DNA from 3 places in the Caulobacter sp. DMC95 genome. Region 3 is predicted to be linked to each of the others. Evidence: predicted binding sites of a transcription regulator. Region 3 holds the regulator's gene; each other region holds the start of a gene.
What was found. The regulator LexA, encoded in region 3, represses DNA repair genes until DNA is damaged. The targets are predictions, from matches to a motif close to ATGTTCNCNANNTGTTCT.
Positions count from the first base shown of each region.

Region 1: ACT53N_RS05925 (YifB family Mg chelatase-like AAA ATPase) is a predicted target of LexA. The motif match lies at 3,045-3,062, and genes of this name have one in related genera.
Region 2: ACT53N_RS12395 (DUF72 domain-containing protein) is a predicted target of LexA. The motif match lies at 2,678-2,695, and genes of this name have one in related genera.

Region 1 is NZ_JBQUZP010000002.1:416,419-421,423, forward strand. It holds gene ACT53N_RS05920 (response regulator) at 1-1,401, opposite strand, end outside; gene ACT53N_RS05925 (YifB family Mg chelatase-like AAA ATPase) at 1,438-2,982, opposite strand; gene gshB (glutathione synthase) at 3,091-4,044, opposite strand; gene ACT53N_RS05935 (SirB1 family protein) at 4,100-4,915, opposite strand; gene ACT53N_RS05940 (YraN family protein) at 4,917-5,005, opposite strand, start outside.
Region 2 is NZ_JBQUZP010000004.1:349,503-354,507, forward strand. It holds gene ACT53N_RS12385 (acetyl-CoA acetyltransferase) at 1-783, shown strand, start outside; gene ACT53N_RS12390 (DUF1295 domain-containing protein) at 1,004-1,789, shown strand; gene ACT53N_RS12395 (DUF72 domain-containing protein) at 1,919-2,671, opposite strand; gene ACT53N_RS12400 (L-serine ammonia-lyase) at 2,870-4,258, opposite strand; gene ACT53N_RS12405 (M28 family metallopeptidase) at 4,415-5,005, opposite strand, start outside.
Region 3 is NZ_JBQUZP010000001.1:199,707-204,711, reverse strand. It holds gene trpC (indole-3-glycerol phosphate synthase TrpC) at 1-417, shown strand, start outside; gene ACT53N_RS01005 (lysophospholipid acyltransferase family protein) at 514-1,104, shown strand; gene ACT53N_RS01000 (class I SAM-dependent methyltransferase) at 1,153-1,989, shown strand; gene lexA (transcriptional repressor LexA) at 2,160-2,864, shown strand; gene ACT53N_RS00990 (isocitrate lyase/PEP mutase family protein) at 2,937-3,698, opposite strand; gene ACT53N_RS00985 (ComEC/Rec2 family competence protein) at 3,764-5,005, opposite strand, start outside.

The DNA of each region.
Region 1 (5,005 bases), on a different contig from region 3:
CCGGCGGTCCTCGTCAAAGGCGTCGGCGGTGAGGGCCGCGATCGGGGTGGCGACGCCCTTGGCGCGCAGGGCGCGGGCGGCCTCGATTCCGGTCAGGCCCGGCATGCGCAGGTCCATGAGGATGAGGTCATAGACCCCGGCTGAGGCGGCGGCGACAGCCTGTTCGCCGTCGGCCACCCGGTCGACCTTGCAGCCTTCGCGCTCCAGCAGGGTGCGCGCCAGGAGAGCGTTGATGGGATTGTCCTCAGCGAGCAGCACCCGTGCGCCGCTGGCGACGGCGCCGGCGATGCGGTCGTCATGGGCGGGCTCGTCCTCGGCCACGCCGCCCGCGGTGGCCGCCTGCAGCACCTGGGCGACCAGTGAGGCCGCGCGCAAAGGCTTGATGAGATAGCCCGAGAAGCCGGCGGCCTTGAGGCGGTCGATGCGGTCGCGTTGCTCCGGCGTCAGCAGCACCACCGAGCGGCGGCCGGCTGGCGGCTTGAGTGCGCCGCGCGGTCCTGAGAGGGCGGCGTCGATCAGCAACACGGCGTCGGCGGGCGCGCCGGCCAGGGCTGAGGCGATGTCGACGGCGGCGTAGGCGCGACCGCCGGCGGCCTCGATCTGGCGGACCGTCGCGGCGCGGACAATGGCGTTGGGCGAGGCGATGGCGACGTTGCGGCCTTCCAGCGGCGTGGCCCGCACGGGGGCGGTGGCCGTGGCGAACGGCGCCTCGAACCAGAACTCCGCGCCTTGGCCCAGCTCACCGCCGACACCGACCGCGCCGTCCATGGCGGCTGAGAGGCGCGACACGATCGCCAGGCCCAGGCCCGCGCCGCCCAGCTGGGTGGCGTGGGTGACGTCGGTCTGGACGAAGGCCTCGAAGATGCGGGCGCGCGCCTCGGGCGCGACGCCGGGTCCGGTGTCGGCCACTGAGAAGCGGATCCGACCGCCGTCGACGGCGCTGGCGGTCAGCAGGACGCCGCCGGCCTCGGTGAATTTCACGGCGTTGCCGGCGAAGTTGAGCAGAATCTGCCGCAGCCGGCCTTCGTCCGCCAGGATCTTCGGCAGGGGCGAGGAGACGGCCCAGGCGATCTCGATCCCCTTTTCATGGGCGCGCGGACTCATCAGCTCAGCCACCTGGCGCAGCAGGCTATCGACCTCGACCGGCGCCAGCGACAGCTCGATCGAGGCCGCGCCGAGCCGGGCGAAGTGCAACACGTCGTTGACCAGCGACAGCAGGTGGTCGCCGCTTTCGCGCAGAGCGGTGACATACGACCGCTGCTCGGCGGTCAGCTTGGTGTTTTCCAACAGCCGCGCCATGCCCAGCACGCCGTTCAGCGGCGTACGGAACTCGTGGCTCAGGGTCGCCAGCTGCTCGGGCGTGACGCTGGGATGGCGGTCGTCGGGTCTGCTGTCGCTCATGGAAACCAAGGTTAGCCGACGCGGCTTAACGGGCGGTCAAACGTGGCTGGCCGCCACGACGCTTTCTTCCGCCGCCCCGCTGGTGCGCCGATAGGCCAGCGCTTCGGCGACGTGGACCCGCTTGACGCTTTCCGCGCCCTCAAGGTCGGCGATGGTGCGCGACAGGCGCAGCACGCGCGTCCAGCCCCGCGCGCTGATGCGTCCGGCCTCGGCGGCGCGGGACAGCAGGTCGCGGCCCGCCGAGTCGAGCCCGGCGACCTTCTCCAGGAAGGCACCTTCAGCGCGACCGTTCAGGCCATCGGCGGCGTCCAGGGTGTCAGCGCGTTCGAGCTGGAGGGCCCTTGCGCGCGCCACGCGGGCGGCGACTTCGGCCGAGCCTTCGACCGGCGGCGGCAGGGCTAGGTCGGCGGCGGTGACGGCGGGCATGTCGACGGCGATATCGATTCGATCCAGGAGCGGACCGGAGATGCGGCCCTGATAGTCCTTCTGGCATCGGGGCGCTTTTCCGCAGGCGCCGCGCCCAGCGCCGCCGTGACCGCAGCGACAGGGATTCATCGCCGCCACCAGCTGGACCCGGGCCGGGTAGCGGACATGCGCGTTGGCGCGGGCGACCATCACCTCGCCGGTTTCCAGAGGGCCGCGCAGGCTGTCCAAAGCCTGGACGCCGAATTCCGGCAGTTCATCCAGGAACAGCACCCCATTGTGCGCCAAGGACACTTCTCCCGGCTTGGCGCGATGCCCGCCGCCCGTCAGCGCGGCCATGCTGGCGCTGTGGTGCGGGGCGCGAAAGGGACGGGCCCTGGTGAGTGTTCCGCGGGCGATCAGTCCCGCCACGGAATGGACCATCGAGGTCTCGAGCAGTTCGGCTGAGGTCAGGGGCGGCAGCAGACTGGGAAGACGCTGGGCCAGCATCGACTTGCCCGAGCCCGGCGGACCGCAGAACAACAGGTTATGACCGCCGGCCGCCGCGATCTCCAGCGCGCGCTTGGCATGTTCCTGACCCTTCACGTCCCGCAGATCCTTGGGCGGTTCGCCCTCGATGATCGGGCCAGGCGTCGGCGCCGAGAGGATCTGACTTCCCCGGAAGTGGTTGATCAGCGCCACTAGCGAGCGCGGCGCCAGGATCCGCGTGCCGCCGGCCCAGGCCGCTTCCGGTCCCGAGGCTTCAGGGCAAATAAGGCCCAGGTCCATGGCCCCGGCCGCCATGGCTGCGGGCAGGGCGCCGGCGGCGGGCACGATGCGGCCGTCCAGCGAGAGCTCGCCCATCGCCGCCCAGCCGTCCAGAGCGTCCAAGGGGATCACACCCAGGGCCGCCATCACCGCCAGGGCGATCGGCAGGTCGAAGTGCGCCCCTTCCTTGGGCAGATCGGCCGGCGCCAGGTTGGCGACGATGCGTTTGCCGGGCAGCGACAGCCCCAGGCCAGCGAAGGCTCCACGCACGCGTTCGCGGCTTTCGGCGACCGCCTTGTCGGCCAGCCCCACCACCACGAAGGCGTGCTGGCCCGTAGTCAGCTGGACCTCGACATCGACCCTGCGGGCCTCGACGCCCTCGAACGCGACGGTGACGACGCGAGCGGCCATCGTAACTCCTTGAGGAACTTGAACTTATCCACAAGGAGCAACACAGTTAACGAAATGGAGCAAGAACGAAAAACGAACATTTCGGGAAATCTTGCGGTTTACGCAGAGTTACCCACCGTTTGAACGAATGTTTTCGATCCGGTTCCAAAGTACTTCAGCGGCGTTGATACCGGTAAAACGCTTCAGCTGTTGGGCCCCCGTCGGCGAGGTGACGTTGATCTCGGTGAGGTACTCGCCGATCACGTCGATGCCGACAAAGAGCAGGCCGCGACGCTTCAGCTCCGGGGCGATGATCTTGCAAAGCTCCAGGTCACGAGCGGTCAGCTCAACGGCTTCGGCGCGGCCGCCGACCCGCAGGTTCGATCGGACCTGACCGCTGGCCGGGACGCGGTTGATCGCGCCCACGGGCTCGCCGTCGACCAGCAGGATGCGCTTGTCACCCTTGCTGACCGCCGGGACGAACTTCTGGGCGATGACCTGCTCGCGGCCGATCATGGCGTGCAGTTCCAGTAGCGCGTCGAGATTGGGGTCGTCGGCCAGGAGCCGCGCCACGCCCGAGCCGCCGCCGCCGTAGAGGGGTTTGAGCACGATGTCGCCGTGGCGGGCGCGGAAGTCGTAGATCGCCTCGTGGTCGCTGGTGATCAGGGTCGGCGGCTGAACGCCCGGGAAGTCGGTGACGAACAGCTTTTCGGGGGCGTTGCGCACCTCGGCCGGATTGTTCACCACCAGGGTGTGGGGATGGACCTTCTCCAGGAAGTGCGTGGCCGTGATGTACGCCATGTCGAACGGCGGATCCTGCCGCATCAGGACGACGTCGACGTCGTCCTTCATGTCCAGCATCACAGTCTCGCCCAGCTTGGCGTGCGCGCCCTTGTCGGCGAAAACCTCGACCGGCTGGGCGCGGGCGAACACACGGCCGTCTTCCTGCGAGAGCTTGTCGGGGGTGTAGAACCAGAGCTTATGCCCCCGGCTCTGGGCCTCCATCATCATCAGGAACGAGGTGTCGGTGTCGATGTTGATCCCCAGGATGGGATCCATCTGAACGGCGACTCGCAGCGACATGGGGGCTCCTGGGGTTCTTGGTCTGGAGCCTAGTTAAGCCGTTTTTGCCGGAACGCTAGTTCAAGCGCAGCCGCACCCGCTCCCGCTGAGCCCGCGCCGCGATCGCCGCGCCGCCGTCCAGGACTTGGGCGCGGGACAGCGCCTGCAGGGCGCCGGCCAGAGCGCCCTGACCCTCGCGGGCGGCCGCGACGTCCAGCCAAGGGCGGTGGTCTTTGGGGTTCAGCAGCGCGCGCCGCAGCGCCGAGCGCTCGGCGCGAACCCAGTCCTTGGCCTGTTGGGCGCGGGCGAAGATGTTGTTCTGCAGGCGGATCAGCACGGCGCGGTCGCTGATTGGCGCCATCAGAAGCTCTAGGCGCGCGGCGACGTCCGGCATCAGGCCGGTGCGCAGGGCCCGGCGCGACAGTTCCGACGGCAGCACCACGCGACCTTCGCTGAACGGGTCCAGCGCCAGCGGCCCTTCGTCGGTCTCGATCCGGAGCAGGAAGTGGCCGGGGAAGTCGACGCCATAGAGCTCCAGCCCTACGGCGCGGGCGGCGTGCAGGTAAAAGACGCCGAGCGCCACGGGCAGACCCTTGCGACGGTGGGCGATGGCGATGACGTCGGCGTTGTCGGGATGGTCATAGGTGATCACGTCACCGGTCAGGCGCAGGTCCCCGGCCAGGGTCTCGGCGACCGCTTCTTCCGGCGACTCGCTCTCGGCGCGGCGACGCAGGCGCTCGACCGCGTCGTTGGCCAAATCGATAGCGGCCTTGGTGTCGCGGCTTGGATCGTCGTGGACGGCGCAGGCCAGGGCGGCTTCGAACAGAGGGAAGCTCTCGTCAGGACCTTCGCCGGCCCGGGTCAGGATCGCTTCGGCCTCTTCCCGCGTCATCTCAGGCTCCGCTCCAGGCGTCGGGAAGGTGTCGAGGCGGACGCCCTGGGGCGATGGCGATAAGATCCAGCCGCACCGCCAAGTCGCGCA
Region 2 (5,005 bases), on a different contig from region 3:
CGCGCCTTCTCCGACCTCGCCGACGAGTACGACCGCCGCTACGGGCTGAAGTACGAGCACCTGATGGGCATCGCCGAGGTCAATTTCGCCAATGGCAAGCGCAATCCCAACGCCCAGACCCGCAGCTGGAACTTCGGACCCGACGCCTTCACCGCCGACGAGGTCGCCAATCCGGTGGTCGAGGGCCGCACCCGCAAGCAGGACTGCGGCCAGGTTACCGACGGCTCGGCCGTGATCTTCCTGGCGTCGGAAAAGCGAGCCCGCGCCTATGCCGACAAGCGCGGGATCGCGCTGGAGAGCATCCCGCGCCTCAAGGGCTGGGGCCACCGCTCGGCGCCGCTCAGCTACGCCCGTAAAATCGAAGCCAGCCGCGACCAGGACTACATCTTCCCGCAGGTGCGCCGGGCGATCCTTGATGCGCGCGCCCGGGCCGGGATCGCGCCGGACGTCTCGGGCCTCGACGCGGTCGAAACTCATGACTGCTTCACCGCCACCGAATACATGGCCATCGACCACCTAGGCCTGACCGCGCCGGGCGAAAGCTGGAAGGCGGTTGAGAACGGCGACATCGCCATTGGCGGCAAGCTGCCGATCAACCCTTCGGGCGGCCTGATCGGCACGGGCCATCCGGTCGGCGCCACCGGCGTGCGGATGGTGCTGGACGCCTGGAAACAGACCGCCGGCCAGGCCGGCGACTATCAAGTCGAGGGGGCCAAGACGGTGCAGACCCTGAACATCGGCGGGTCGACCACGACGACCGTGAGTTTCGTCGTGGGGACGTGACGCCAGCGCGAAGCGGAGGGCTCTATCTTCCTCCCCCTCTGGTGGAGGGGGACCGGCGAACGCCGGTGGAGGGGCCCAATGAGGCGGCGACCTCACAACCGCTTCGCGGACCCCCTCCGGCTCGTCGCGTATTCGCGCCGATCCACCTCCCCCTAATGGGGAGGAGAAGTCCAAACGGCCTCGCGCCGCGTATCCGCGCTATCTATTCGAAGAGCCCCTAATGTCCCTTCTCAGCCTCCTCGCCATCAACGCCGCCGTCTCGGCGGTTGCGTTCCTCGCCCTGTGGGCCGTAAGCCTGCGGACGAGGGACGTCAGCTTTATTGACGCCTGGTGGGGTCCCAGCATGGCGCTGCTGGCCTGGAGCACCCTGCTACAGGGGCCCAAGACCCCGCACGGCCTGCTGCTTACGGGTCTCTGCACCCTGTGGGCGGCGCGGCTGGGGGTCTATCTGCTTTGGCGCTGGCGCAAGCATGGCGCAGACCGCCGCTATGTCGCGATCTTCGCCCACTATGAGAAGACCAAGCGCTGGAACTTCGCCACGACCTCGCTGATCATCGTGTTCGGGCTGCAGGCGGTGCTGAGCTACCTCGTCGCCCTACCGGTGCAGTTGGGCCAAGGGCCGGGCGTGCTGGGCGGTCTGGCCTATGCGGGCGCGGCGCTGACGGTGGTCGGCATCCTGTTCGAGACCATCGGCGACGCGCAACTGACCGCCTTCAAGGCCAATCCGGACAACGCCGGCAAAGTGATGGACAAGGGCCTGTGGCGCTACACCCGTCACCCGAACTATTTCGGTGACGCCTGCGTCTGGTGGGGTCTCTATCTGATCGCCGCCGAGACCGGCCTGGGCGCCTGGGCCCTGCCGGGTCCGCTGCTGATGACCTTCCTGCTGACCAAGTGGAGCGGCGTGCCGACCACCGAAGGCAAGATGAAGAAGTCCAAGCCCGGCTATGCGGAGTATGTGGCGCGGACCAGCGGGTTCGTGCCGTGGTTTCCGAAGAAGGTCTAGCGCCCCCTCCGTCGCGCTGCGTCTCCGCAGCGCGCCACCTCCCCCGCTTTGCGGGTGAGGAGGAAGGGCATCCTCCCTCGTGAAACGGGGGAGCTGGATCGGCGCGAAGCGACGAGACGGAGGGGGCGCTTACGCCGCCCCCAGCTTCCCAATCAACGCCATCGCCGCCGCCGGATTACGCACCTTCGCCCCGGCGATGAAGTAGGCGAACACGTCGCCGCGTTCTGCCCACCGCCGCGTCTGGGCCACCACGCCGTCCAGTTCCTCCGACGTCATGCCCGTCGGCTCGTCCTCGCGGCTGCACATCAGGCGGGCGTAGGTGAAGTCGGCGGTCGGCTGGTCGATGCAGGGCCATTCCGGCGCCTCGTCGTCGACGGCGTAGACGATCGCCACGCCGTACTGGGCGCAGAGGTCATAGAACTGCTGGCAGGCGAAGGTCGGGCTGCGGACCTCCATGGCGTGACGCAGGCGCACGCCCTTCTGCTCTTTTGGCAGTAATTTCAGAAAATCCTCGAAATCCGCCGGATCGAACTTCTTGGTCGCCATGAACTGCCAGTTGATCGGGCCAAGCTTAGGGCCCAGCTCCTCGAGCCCCTGCGACAGGAATTTCTCGAGCGAGTCGTTGTTTTCCGACAGCACCCGGCGGTTGGTGCAGAAGCGGCTGGCCTTGACCGAGAACACGAAGTCGTCCGGCGTCTCGTCGCGCCACTTCATCCAGCTGTTGGGCTTGAAGGTCGAATAGTAGGTGCCGTTGATCTCGATGCTGGTCAGCTTGGACGAGGCGTATTTCAGCTCGTCCTTCTGCTTCAGATCATCGGGATAGAAGGTCCCGCGCCACGGCTCGAACGTCCAGCCGCCGATGCCGGTTCGGATCTTGCCCATGTGCGCGTGTTCCCTTGATGTTCTCGCGAAAACTAGGCGAGGTTTTGTGGGGCGTCGAGAGGCAATAGCGCCCCCTCCGTCACGATGCTGACGTATCATGACACCTCCCCCGCGATGCGGGTGAGGAGGAAACTCATCCTCCCCCGTGCAGCGGGGGAGGGGGACCGCGAAGCGGTGGAGGGGGCGCTTACGACGCCCTCAACACTCCACCCGGTTCACCGACAGGCCCACCGCCAGGCCGCCCATCGAGGTCTCCTTGTAGATCTCGTTCATGTCCTCGCCGGTGCGCTTCATCGTGGCGATGACCTTGTCCAGCGACACCGAGTGCTGGCCGTCGCCGAGCAGGGCGAGGCGGGCGGCGTCGATGGCCTTGATAGCCCCCATGGCGTTGCGCTCGATACAGGGGATTTGCACGAGGCCCCCGATCGGGTCGCAGGTCAGGCCGAGATTATGTTCCATGCCGATCTCGGCGGCGTTCTCGATCTGGGCGTTGGTCCCGCCCAGAGCCGCCGCCAGACCCGCCGCCGCCATCGAGCAGGCGACGCCCACCTCGCCCTGGCAGCCGACCTCGGCGCCGCTGATCGAGGCGTTCATCTTATAGAGCGCGCCGATCGCTGCGGCCGTCAGCAGGAACGTGCGGATCTGCTCGGGCGTGCCCTTGTAGAACCTGACGAAGAACCGCAGCACGGCCGGGATCAGTCCCGCCGCGCCGTTGGTGGGGGCGGTGACGACGCGGCCGCCGGCGGCGTTCTCTTCGTTGACCGCCATGGCCCACAGGTTGACGAAGTCCATCGCCGCCAGAGGATCGCTCATCTGGCGCTCCATCCGGCCCTGGATGGTTTGATGGATCTGGCGAGCGCGGCGTTTCACGGTCAGGCCGCCGGGTAAGACGCCCTCCTGGCGCATGCCGCGATCGATGCAGGCCTCCATGGCCCCGAAGATGCGGTCGAGACCGGCGTTCATCTCGCCCTCGCTCATCCGCGCACATTCGTTGGCGGCCATGACCTCGGCGATCGACAGGCCCGCCTGCTCGGCGCGGTCGAGGAGGTCGGCCGCGCTTTCGAACGGGAAGGGGATGGCGGGGCCGTCCTCGGGCGGGGCGTTGCGGCCCATCTCGCTCTCGTCGCGGACAAAGCCGCCGCCGATCGAGAAATAGGTCCGTTCGGCCAGCAGGGCGCCAGCCTTGTCGAAGGCGCTGAAGGTCAGGCCGTTGGGATGCTGCGGCAATCGCTCATGACCCAGCCAGACGATGTCGCGGGCCTCGTCGAAGGCGATTTCGACCTCACCGCCCAGCTTCAGCGACTGGGTGGCCTGGCTTTCCAGCAGGGCGGCTTCGCCGGCGTCTGGATCGAGATCGGCGGGGACGAAGCCCATCAGGCCCAGGATCACCGCGCGGTCGGTGGCGTGGCCCCGACCGGTCAGGGCCAGGGAGGCGTAGAGCCGCGTTTCGACCCGCGCGACGGCGACCAGCTTCCCGGCGTCGCGCAGCCGGCCGATGAACAGCCCCGCCGCCGTCATCGGGCCCATGGTGTGGCTGCTCGACGGGCCGACGCCGAGTTTGAAGAGGTCGAAGACGGAGGCGGTCATGGGGGAAGGTCGCAAACTCAGGGTGTCATCCCGGAAGCCTCGGAGAGGCTATCCAGGACCCAGGGGCCGAGCGCACGGCGCTATGTCGCTCCCTGGATCCCGGCTCTACGCTACGCTCCGGCCGGGATGACACGGGAAGGAGCGATTAGACGAACCCTATTTCCGCTCAGCCTTGCTGGCGTCGCGGGCGGCCTTGAACTCGGAATCCGCGCCCCAGTCGGGCCAGCGGGTCGAGCCAGCCAGGTCGCGGCCCACGCTGTAGACGAGGGCGATGTCGGCGCTCATGCCGTCGAGGCGCCAGCTGTCGTTCCACTCGTCGGCGGGCTGATGGTAGGCGTTGATGCGATAGGCGTCCGAAGCCGCCTTGCCGGCGGCGACGCCGCCCTCGACCAGGTCCTCGCCCGAGCCGAACGAGATGGCTGGCACGCCGCGCTTGGCGAACGGGAAGTGGTCCGAGCGATAGAAGTAGCCGGCTTCAGTGGCCGGATCGGGCGTGTAGGTGCGGCCCACGGCCTTGCCCTTGGCGATCAGGTCATCGAGCAGGTCGAGCTTGGCGTTGCCCGAGATCGTAAAGTCCTTGGCCGGACCGGTCGGATCCAGGGCGTCGGTGTTGATGACGCCCGCCGTCTTGGCCAGCGGATACAGCGGATTGGCCGCGTAGTACTCCGAGCCCAGCAGGCCCTTTTCTTCGGCGGTCACGGCCAGGAACACCATCGAGCGGTCCGGCTTGGGGCCGCTGGCGGCCAG
Region 3 (5,005 bases):
GTCGATCCCTGGCAGGTGGCCGAGAGCCGGGCCCTAGGCGCCGATGCGATCCTCGTAATCCTGGCGATGATCGACGACGTACTGGCGGCGGAGTTGATGGCCGAAGCCAAACGCCTGGGCATGGACGCCCTGGTGGAGGTTCACGATGAGGCCGAGATGGCGCGCGCTGGCGCGCTGGGCTCGGATCTGGTCGGGATTAACAACCGCGACCTCAAGAGCTTCGTCGTCGATCTGGCGGTGACCGAGCGCCTGTCAGCTCAGGCGCCGCCAGACGCGCTGCTGGTCACCGAAAGCGGGATCTTCACTCACGATGACGTCGTGCGGATGGAAGGCGCCGGCGCCAAGGCGATGCTGGTCGGCGAGAGCCTGATGCGCCATGCGGATGTGACAGCCGCGACGCGGATCTTGATCGGTTAAACCCAAAACGGGCTTTTCTGGCGCTGGCGCCTGAGGGCGAAACAGTCCCATCCTTCCAAATGTCGCCGCGCCGAGAACGCGGCTGAGGAAACGTGCATGAACTGGCTCGCGCGAGTCGTGAAATGGGCCCTGGCCACGAATTTCAAGCTGCAGGGCTGGAAGATCGAGGGCGCACCGCCCGAAACGCGGAAGTTCGTCGTGATCGCCGCGCCCCATACCAGCAATTGGGACTTCGTCTATTTCGTCGGCGCCGCCGACGCCCTGAACCTTGATCTCAGCTTCATCGGCAAGGCCTCGCTGTTCAAGCCGCCGTTCGACCAGATGATGCGGGATCTTGGCGGGATACCGCTTGATCGCGAGCGCTCCAAGGACATGGTCAAGGCGATGGTCGAGGAGTTCGGCCGCCGTGACACCTTCATGCTGACGATCGCGCCGGAGGGCACACGCGGCAAAGCCCGGCAGTGGAAAACCGGCTTCTATCACATCGCCATGGGCGCCGAGGTGCCGATGGTGCTGGGCATGATGGACTACAAGCGAAAGGTCGTGGGCCTTGGCCCCGCGATCTACCCGACCGGCGACTACGCCGCCGACATGCGGCGGATCGCCGGCTTCTACCAGAGCTGCACGCCCAAGTTCCCTGAGATGGCCACCGGGTTCGACGACCAGGACCTCACGACGGGCGCGTGAGCCGGAACGCTGGTTTATAAGGCGGGCGCCGTTCTGCGGGAGAATCGGATGCGCGCCTTGCTGACCACCTTGAAGCGCCTCGCGCAGCGTCCAATCAGGTCTACTCTCGGTCGACTAAGCCCAACCGCGCACGCTACCTCTGTCACCGCGCCGACCGACGGGCTCCAGGCCCCCCAGGAACTCTGGCACCTGGTCGGGGCCGCAGACGCCGACTTCGTGCGGGTCGGGCAGCAGTTCAAGGCGCTGTTCCTTGACGCGGGCCTGCAACCTCACCACGCCATCCTCGACGTCGGCTGCGGCATCGGACGCGCAGCCGCCCCTCTCGTCGACTATCTCGATGAGAACGGCCGCTACGCGGGCTTCGACGTCATGGCCGAAGCGATCGACTGGTGCCGCGCAAATATCGCCGTCGGAGACTCCAGGTTCGAGTTCCTCCACGCCGACATGCACAGCGACCGCTACAATCCGAGCGGAACCCAGCCGGCCAGCGCCTATGTCTTTCCCTACCCCAACGCCAGTTTTGACTATGTCTGGTTGGGTTCGGTGTTCACCCATCTGCTGGCGGCGGATCAGGCGCAGTTCGCGCGCGAGATCGCCAGGGTCCTGCGGCCGGGCGGCATCAGCATCGTCTCCTGGTATCTGATTGATGAGGAGGCGCGGGCCAACACCGGGTCCGGCCAGATCGCCTTCGACTTCGTCCATCCACTGGACGGTTGCTGGACGGCGACGCCCGACCTGCCCGAGGCCGTGATTGGCTACGATCTGGCGCACGTGCGAACGCAGTACGAGGAACTGGGCCTGGAGATCCTGAACCAAGCCCTCGGCGTCTGGCGGCGCGAACCGATGCAGGACCAGGACATCATCGTGGCGCGCAAGCGCTCCTGAAAGGCTTTATTAAGTTTTTGATTCTTCGGCGCTTTCCGATCGCCCCCACCCTAACCCCCTGAAATAACGCCGCTTTTCCCGTTAACGAAGCTCGGCTTGACTTTGACGCGGAACACCACGAGAACATTCGCAAGGTTTGCGGTTTGTTCCGCGCTCCACCTGAGGCCGACATGCTCACGCGCAAGCAGCACGAACTGCTGATGTTCATCCATGAACGGATCAAGGAAACCGGCGTCTCGCCGTCGTTCGACGAGATGAAGGAAGCCCTCGATCTGGCTTCCAAGTCCGGGATCCACCGCTTGATCACGGCCCTGGAGGAGCGTGGCTTCATTCGTCGTCTGGCGCATCGGGCGCGCGCGCTGGAGGTGGTGAAGCTCCCGCAGCAGGCTACGACCGCTGCGCCGCCCAAGGGGCGCGGCGCATTCCGCCCGCAGGTCTTTGAAGGCGGCGGGGCGCCGCTCCCGTCCAGCAGCACTGCCGTCCCGGCCAATGACAGCCGCGACCTTCCTATCCTGGGCAAGATCGCCGCGGGTACGCCAATCGACGCAATCCAGCACGAACGCGATCGTTTGCCGGTGCCAGAAACGATGCTCGGCGGCGGCGAGCACTATGTCCTTGAGGTCCAGGGAGACTCGATGATCGAGGCTGGGATCCTCGATGGTGACTATGTGATCATCAAGAAGGGCGACACCGCCACCTCGGGCGAGATCGTCGTCGCGCTGGTCGGCGAGGAAGCCACCCTAAAGCGCCTGCGCAAGAAGGGGGGCTCGATCGCTTTGGAGGCGGCTAATCCAAAGTACGAGACGCGCATCTTCGGTCCGGATCAGGTCGAGGTGCAGGGTAAGCTGGTGGGCCTGATCCGCCGTTATCACTAGACCCAGGCGCGCAGCGCTCCGGCGATTCAGGCCCTGATCCGACGAGGATCGGGGCCTTTCTCCTATTTGCGACTAGGGCGTAAGACGTCCGGCCTCCGCTAACCGTTGGGCTGCGGCGTCGAAGCCCGCCCAGGCCGCCGCCGCAAGCGCACCGCCGGTGCTGACCCGGCGCACGCCGAGCCCCGCAAGGCTCTCCACCGTCATGTCGTCGCCCCAGAGCAGAATATTTACAGGCTTGGGCGCGACCGCTTCGACGATCGCTCGAATCTCAGCCGGATCCGTAACGCCAGGCGCATAGAGGCAGTCCGCGCCAGCGCTGGCATAGGCCTTCAGCCGTTCGAGGGTCGCCCCAAGGTCACGGCGGCCACGCAGATAGCCTTCGGAGCGCCCCACCAGCATCACGTCGCGCCCGCTAGCGTCAATCGCCGCACGCGCCGCCTTGAGCCGCTCTACGGCGACGGAAAGTTCATAGAGCGCCACGCCCGACCAGTCCTCGATCGAGAGACCCGCGACACCCGCGTCTATGGCCAAAGTCACGCTCTCGGCGACCTTGGCTGGCGTATCTCCGAAGCCATTTTCGAAGTCCGCATTGACCGGTAGATCAGTGGCGGCGCAGAGCATCTTCAGGTGAGTGATCACCTCATCGCGCGTCACCGCTCCGTCGCTCTTGCCCAGCGCCCAAGCCATGCCTGCGCTGGTCGAGGCCAGGGCCTTGAAACCAAGGCCTTCCAGCCGCTTTGCGCTGCCGACATCCCACGGATTAGGCAGGATGAAGCAACCTTCCGCATGGAGGGCGCGAAATATGGCGCGCCGTGGGGCGTATGGATCTGACATAGTGGGGGCCTCCTGATAGAGCGCGGTCCGGCGCCCGATTCTAACCCGCCACGCACCAGAAGGCGTCAGTATCCGCTCCACGGTCGCTCGCCACGTAAGGGCTGCGCCCAGACAATGCGCCAACCGTCCGGCCGTCGGTAGAGTTCGGCTGAGCCTTGCCGTGCAAAGTCCTCGCCTGTCAGCAGCACGGTTTCGGCGCACAGCGGCGGCACGCGCGGCGGCGGCTTTCCGCGAACCACGACGATCTCGCTCCGAACGCATAGGCCGCTCAGCACCTCGGCGTCAGGCGTCTTGCGCGACCATGCCAGGGACAACCGCACAGGCGCGCCAAGTTTCGGTCCGCAAATCCATCGGTCGCAGCCGTAGAGACTCCAGGCTGTCGGCTCCAGACCCCGCCTCCGCGCCCAGAGCTCAGCGCCGAACCGCTTGGCGTCAGTCCGGAGCAGAACCGCCGCGTCACCCGATCGCACGGCGGCGGTCGCGCCGTCGGCGGCGACCCAGGCGTCGGGTGGTGATGGCCTGGGCCAAACGGCGACAGCCAAGGCGAGCGGCGCGCCGATCCAACGAAGACGCCCTTTCCAAAGGCAGAGGAGCATCAGCCCCAGGAACGCGAGCACGAGCACCTCTGGTGGTGCGCTGGCGACGACATGCTGCGCGCCGTGCGCTTGAGCGAACAGGTTCGCAACGCCGAGCATGGCGTCAACGCCCCAGCCGGCGATAGCCAGGAAGGGCGCGCTTAGTCCCAAGGGCTCCAGAAGAGCGCCGATAGCCAAAAACGGCATGATCACGAACGAGGACAATGGCGCCACGAGCAGGTTTGCTGGCAGACCCCACACCGCGACGCGGTTGAAATGCTGCATGGCGAACGGCGCGGTGGCCAAGCCCGCCACAAAGCTGGCCGCGACGCTGGCGGCCAACCAGGCGACGGCCGCCTGCGGCCCTTGGATCCACCAGGGTGTCGACAACTCCCGCACCGGCCGGGGCCAGGCCTCGGCTAGAGCCACGAGCGCGGCTGTCGCAGCGAAGGACATCTGAAAGCCCGGCTCGCCCGCCGTTTCGGGCTTGAGCAGAAGGATCAGCAGCGCCGCCAGCGCCAAGCCATGCAAGGTGATCGCGCGTCGATCAAAGAGGATCGCCAGGAAGGCTACGCTGGCTGTGATGGCCGCGCGTTCGGCGGGCGGTGGCGCACCGGATATGACCAGATAGCCCAGAACCGCGACCAGCCCGCCGACGGCGGCGATCTTCTTACCCGGCGCACGCAAGGCCAACCATGGCCAGGCAGCGACCCCGAGACGGAAAACGACAAA